2 regions of the Enterobacter sp. JBIWA008 genome follow, and region 1 is predicted to be linked to the other one. Evidence: predicted binding sites of a transcription regulator. Region 1 holds the regulator's gene; the other holds the start of a gene.

Region 1 (3,421 bases):
GGCGACGTGGTGCTGGTGTGGTCAGAACTGCATGAGACGGTCAATATCATGCCCCGCAACGCGTTTCACGGCTGATCTTCCACCCTTTTCAGTCAGGGAGTTGCTATGTCTGCCAGACATCCGGTTATTGCCGTTACGGGGTCGAGTGGTGCGGGAACCACCACCACCAGCCTCGCATTTCGCAAGATTTTCGCCCAGCTGAATCTCCGTGCGGCGGAGGTCGAAGGCGACAGTTTTCACCGCTACACGCGTCCGGAGATGGACATGGCCATCCGTAAGGCGCGCGATCTGGGTAAACACATCAGCTACTTCGGCCCGGAAGCCAATGACTTCGGCCTGCTGGAACAAACCTTTATAGAGTACGGTCAGAGCGGCAAAGGGCAGTCCCGCAAGTATCTGCATACCTATGACGAAGCCGTACCCTGGAATCAGGTGCCGGGCACCTTTACCCCGTGGCAGCCGCTGCCGGAACCCACCGACGTCCTTTTTTACGAAGGATTGCACGGTGGCGTGGTCACCCCTCAACACGACGTGGCGCGTCACGTGGATCTGCTGGTCGGCGTGGTTCCTATCGTTAACCTGGAGTGGATCCAGAAGCTGACGCGCGACATGAGCGAGCGCGGCCATTCGCGAGAGGCGGTGATGGACTCAGTGGTGCGCTCCATGGAGGATTACATTAACTTCCTGACGCCGCAGTTCTCCCGCACCCATATCAACTTCCAGCGCGTGCCGACGGTGGACACCTCCAACCCGTTTGCCGCCAAAAGCATCCCGTCGCTGGATGAGAGCTTTGTGGTGATCCATTTCCGCAACCTCGACGGTATTGATTACCCCTGGCTGCTGGCCATGCTGCAGGGCTCGTTTATTTCGCACATGAATACGTTAGTGGTGCCGGGCGGTAAAATGGGGCTGGCGATGGAGCTCATCATGACGCCGCTGGTGGAGCGACTGATGGAAGGGAAGCAGATAGCGTGAACATGTTCCCTCTCCCAGTGGGAGAGGGTTAGAGTGAGGGCATCAACACGCACGATGCCCCATTAATTAGCCCTCGATCACTTCATACGAATGCGTGATTTTTACCGCTTTCTCCAGCATTAACGCCACAGAGCAGTACTTCTCCGCAGACAGGTCCACCGCACGCGAGACCGCCGCGTCTTTCAGCTCTTTACCGGTGACCACAAAGTGCAGGTTAATATGGGTGAACAGGCGTGGCGCCTCTTCGCGACGCTCTGACGTGAGTTTGACCTCACAATCCGTCACGTCATGACGACCTTTTTGCAGAATCGACACCACGTCAATGGCGCTGCATCCACCTGCCGCCATCAGCACCATTTCCATTGGGCTTGGCGCTTTATCGCCGGAGTTGCCGTCCATCAAAATCTGGTGTCCTGACGCGGACTAGCCCAGGAACGTTAAACCTTCAACCCATTTCACGCGCGCTTGCATATTCTTAAACTCCAACGTTGCATTTTTGGTGACAGATTACGCGTGCGTTACATTTCTCGCAATGGAAGGCGACCTGCATCATGCTGAAGCGAGACACCAGGAGACACGCGGCGAAAGCTATGCTAAAACACTCTGGATGCTACAGTAATACATTGACGTTACACATGTATGCAGAGGACATCAAACTTTACTGGCTGCGAAACGTTACGGTAGCCGACTTCCCAGGGTATGGGTAAGAATTCGATTGCAACCCCAGAGTCCGGATGCATCTGATGACTCTGGTGACAGCTTATAACAGAGGATAACAGCGCATGGTGCTTGGCAAACCGCAAACAGACCCGACTCTCGAATGGTTCTTGTCTCATTGCCACATTCATAAGTACCCATCAAAGAGCACGCTGATTCACCAGGGTGAAAAAGCGGAAACGTTGTATTACATCGTTAAAGGCTCGGTGGCAGTGCTGATCAAAGATGAAGAAGGGAAAGAGATGATCCTTTCTTATCTGAACCAGGGCGATTTCATCGGTGAACTGGGCCTGTTTGAAGAAGGCCAGGAACGTAGCGCCTGGGTTCGAGCAAAGACAGCATGTGAAGTGGCTGAAATTTCTTACAAGAAGTTCCGTCAGCTGATTCAGGTTAACCCTGATATCCTGATGCGTCTTTCTTCCCAGATGGCGCGCCGTCTCCAGGTCACCTCAGAGAAAGTGGGCAACCTCGCCTTCCTGGACGTGACTGGCCGCATCGCACAAACCCTGCTGAACCTGGCGAAACAGCCAGACGCAATGACCCACCCGGACGGCATGCAAATTAAAATTACCCGTCAGGAAATTGGTCAGATCGTCGGTTGCTCCCGCGAAACAGTGGGCCGTATCCTGAAAATGCTGGAAGATCAAAACCTGATCTCCGCCCACGGTAAAACCATCGTGGTCTACGGAACGCGTTAATTCCGCTTAAACGGCGTGCCATCGCAAGGTGTCACGCCGTTTTTGTCTCTACTCCCCATGTGGCGCAGGCTGATCTATCACCCGGAAGTTAACTACGCACTGCGACAAACGCTGGTGTTGTGTCTTCCTGTGGCCATAGGCCTGATCCTCGGACATCTTCAGCAAGGCCTGCTGTTTTCCCTCGTGCCCGCCTGCTGCAACATCGCCGGTCTGGACACGCCGCATAAGCGCTTTTTCAAACGACTGATTATCGGTGGCTGCCTGTTTGCCGGCTGCAGCCTCGCCGTACAGCTTTTACTGGCCCGGGATATCCCGCTGCCGCTGATCCTGACCGTGCTGGCAATGACCCTCGGCGTCACGGCAGAAATCAGTTCGCTGCACGCCCGCCTGCTTCCCGCTTCGCTGATTGCGGCCATCTTCACGTTGAGCCTCGCCGGGAACATGCCGGTGTGGGAGCCGCTGCTGATCTACGCCCTGGGGACACTGTGGTACGGGCTGTTCAACTGGTTCTGGTTCTGGCTGTGGCGCGAACAGCCGCTGCGTGAATCCCTGAGCCTGCTCTATGTGCAGCTTGCGGATTACTGCGAGGCCAAATACACCCTGCTCACCCAGCATACCGATCCGGAAAAATCCTTACCGCCCCTGCTGACGCGCCAGCAGAAGGTGGTGGATCTGATAAGCCAGTGCTATCAACAGCTGCATATGCTTGCCGCCAACAAGAACCACGAGTACAAACGGCTGCTGCGCACCTTCCAGGTCGGGCTGGATCTGCAGGAGCATATCTCCGTTAGCCTGCACCACCCGCAGGAGGTGCAAAAGCTGGTCGAGCGCAGCCATGCCGAAGCGGTGATCCGCTGGAACGCCCAGACCGTGTCCGCACGCCTGCGCGTGCTGGCCGATGATATTCTCTATCACCGCTACCCGACGCGCTTTAACATGGATAAGCAGCTGGGCGCGCTGGAGAAAATCGCCCGTCAGCATCCGGATAACCCGGTCGGCCATTTTGCCGCCTGGCACTTCAGCCGCATCGC
Region 2 (3,421 bases), 1.0 Mb from region 1:
CTTCGGAAGAGAACTCATACGGACCTTCCTTGAAGTTAACTTTTTGACCGTGCATATAAGAGATGCCCGCATCAATAGAGGCATCTTTGTTGAATGCATAGGTCGCACCTGCGCTCAGCCAGAAGCGGTCCTGATCCGGAATCGAGATAGAGCGTTTGTCTGCTGGTACCGGACTATCATCGAAGGCAATACCGGTGCGGAATGTCCAGTTGTCATCCATATAGTAGGTTGTCCCCAGCGCGATGCGGTAAGCATCGCGGAAGCTCTCATCTTTATAGAAGAGCGTGTCGCCGTTGCTATTGGTCGCCTTCAGCTCCTGGAACTGACTCCAGCTGGTGTAGGTCAGGCTATAGTGAACTGCCCACTGTGGCGCCACTTTGTTATAACCTGACAATTCCCACATTTCTGGTAAGTGCAGGCTCAGAGAGCCGCCAGTGGTTTGGCCATTGGTTCCCATTGGCAGACCGAAGTTGCCGAGGATCTGGTTATAAGCAGAAGGGAGGCTGCTTTTGTAATCTCCATCAAAATCGATTTTTACTTCTGAACGGTAGGTTAAGCCGTAACGGTTGTTTTTATCGAGTTCATAAAGGATACCGGCGTTCCAGCCAAAGCCCCACTCATCGCCCTTCAGATAAGCGATCTGAGTATCTGCTGGGATACCAGCCACACGCTGTGCCAGGGCTGGTGGAAGTGCGCCTGAGCCAGCGACGACTTTGCCCAGGTCGCCCGCGTAACGTTCGATCTTGGCTTTTGCATACACAGCGTCAAAGCCAACGCCGAAACTCCAGTGATTATCCAGACGGTAAGCACCGCTCAGGTTCAGATTCAGGGTTTCCAGGTCGGTTTTACCGCCAAACGCTCCAGCTGCATAGTCGTTATTGAACTCGGTTGCTAAACCGTAATTAGAGGTCACGGATGCGCCCCAGCCGAACTGGTCGTTAATCGGCGCCACGAAGTGCATGTTTGGAACCCATGCCGTTGGGGCAATGTTATCCGATTTCAGATCGGCACCTGTCGGAGAACGGCCCGAGATATCGACACCTGGATCGACAAAAATTGCACCGGCAGAGAATGTCGGACGATCAAACATCATGATCAACGCGGGGTTACGACTCGCGTTACCCGCATCATCAGCAATAGCGCCTTCCCCGGAATACGCACGGCCAAGGCCAGAGGAAGAAAATTCGTTTAACTGAAAGCCCGCTGACCAGGCGGAAGTGGAGACGAGTGCCACTGCGACTGCCAGCGCAGTCTTGTTGAACAGGGTTTTCTGGCTCATGACCATAACCTCATTGAGTTATTTTTATTCAATAATTGTTACATACCGTAACAGGAGCGCGAAGTGTAGGGTCTGAGGTATGACAGACAAATCAGACCAGTGGCCAGAGTATAGGTCTGACCAGCCTGAATGTTGCAAGTTTGTTTATTAATATTTTCAAACATGTTTCTTGAAACGAGATCTGGTTGGCAAAATTGTGACCATCACGATTCACCCAAAAGGGGGATTTTTGTTTTAGATCATTTTTTAGTGTGATATTGGTCACTTATCCCCTTTTGCGCCATTAACGGCTGGAGGGAGCCCGCGTCGGGGCGTAAAATATCAGCATCGTGTCTATCTCGCGCGCTGCGCGAATACAGAGGAAATTGAGCTATGAGTAAATGCAGTGCTGATGAAACCCCGGTTTGCTGCTGTATGGATGTTGGGACCATCATGGACAACACCGATTGCACCGCCTCTTACAGCCGTGTATTCACCAACCGTGCCGAAGCGGAAGAGACCCTGACCGCGCTGAGCAAGCGTGCGCGTGACGTTGAATCCGATCCGTGTGAAATCAAGTCTACCTTTACCGAAGTGGAAGGCGGCGTGAAGCTGGACATCGACTTTGTCTTCGCCTGCGAAGCAGAAACGCTGATTTTCCAGCTGGGCCTGCGTTAATTCCTGCGGCCTGGTGCCCTCATCCCAACCTTCTCCCACGGGAGAAGGTGCAAACATCAAAAACGGTAACCTCAGGGTTACCGTTTTGCTTTTATCACGCCGGCATTTTCTTTTTCTTCTCTGTGTTTTAGCTCGCATTTTTTCGTTTCCCCGATTGGCTGAATGTAAAAAAATGGTTAAGACTATTATCAGGTCAGACCACTTTATGTTTGCGAAAATTTTTTACAGGGGAGTGTTATGAGTCAGGCATTACCGCTTATTACCCGTCAGGGCGATCGCATTGCCATAGTCAGTGGATTGCGCACGCCATTTGCGCGTCAGGCAACGGCGTTTCATGGCATACCGGCCGTCGACCTGGGGAAAATGGTAGTGGGGGAGATGCTGGCTCGCAGCGAAATTCCGCCTGAGGTCATCGAGCAGCTGGTATTCGGCCAGGTTGTGCAGATGCCTGAAGCCCCCAATATTGCGCGTGAAATCGTACTCGGTACCGGGATGAACGTACATACCGATGCCTACAGCGTCAGCCGCGCCTGCGCAACCAGTTTCCAGGCCGTGGCTAACGTCGCCGAAAGCCTGATGGCGGGCACGATTCGCGCCGGGATTGCGGGTGGGGCGGACTCCTCTTCAGTGCTGCCGATTGGGGTCAGTAAAAAGCTGGCGCGCATCCTGGTGGATGCCAATAAAGCCCGAACGATGGGTCAGAAACTCAAGCTCTTCTCGCGTTTACGCCTGCGCGACCTCATGCCCGTGCCACCTGCCGTCGCGGAGTACTCCACCGGCCTGCGCATGGGCGATACCGCCGAGCAGATGGCAAAAACCTACGGCATCACCCGCGAACAGCAGGATGCCCTGGCGCATCGTTCACATCAGCTTGCGGCAAAAGCCTGGTCGGAAGGCAAGCTGGCCGACGAGGTCATGACGGCTTATATCCCGCCTTACCGTGAACCGCTCGCGGAAGATAACAATATTCGCGGCACCTCGACGCTGGCGGATTACGCAAAGCTGCGCCCTGCGTTTGACCGCAAGCATGGCACGGTGACGGCGGCGAACAGTACGCCGCTGACCGATGGCGCCGCCGCCGTGATCCTGATGACCGAATCTCGCGCGAAGGAGCTGGGCATCACTCCCCTGGGCTATTTACGCAGCTATGCCTTCACCGCCATTGATGTCTGGCAGGACATGCTGTTAGGTCCCGCGTGGTCCACGCCGCTGGCGCTGGAGCGCGCGGGGCTGACGTTGGCTGATTTAACCCTCATTGATATGCACGAAGCGTTTGCCGCGCAAACCCTGGCAAACGTTCAGCTGCTGGCAAGCGAGCGTTTCGCGCGGGATGTTCTGGGCCGCGCCCACGCCACAGGCGAAGTGGATCAGAGTAAATTCAACGTGCTGGGCGGCTCTATCGCCTACGGTCATCCGTTTGCCGCCACAGGGGCGAGGATGATCACGCAAACATTACATGAACTCCGTCGCCGTGGCGGCGGGTTT

What was found. The regulator CRP, encoded in region 1, controls carbon source genes, mostly activating them, when cyclic AMP is high. The targets are predictions, from matches to a motif close to ATGTGANNNNNNTCACAT.
Region 2: KGP24_RS16325 (YfcZ/YiiS family protein) is a predicted target of CRP. The motif match lies at 1,529-1,546, and genes of this name have one in related genera.

What each region holds. Positions count from the first base shown of each region.
Region 1 is NZ_CP074149.1:4,431,496-4,434,916, forward strand. It holds gene KGP24_RS21590 (YheU family protein) at 1-75, shown strand, start outside; gene KGP24_RS21595 (phosphoribulokinase) at 106-975, shown strand; gene KGP24_RS21600 (OsmC family protein) at 1,042-1,374, opposite strand; gene crp (cAMP-activated global transcriptional regulator CRP) at 1,758-2,390, shown strand; gene KGP24_RS21610 (YccS/YhfK family putative transporter) at 2,448-3,421, shown strand, end outside.
Region 2 is NZ_CP074149.1:3,406,152-3,409,572, reverse strand. It holds gene fadL (long-chain fatty acid transporter FadL) at 1-1,279, opposite strand, end outside; gene KGP24_RS16325 (YfcZ/YiiS family protein) at 1,652-1,936, shown strand; gene fadI (acetyl-CoA C-acyltransferase FadI) at 2,174-3,421, shown strand, end outside.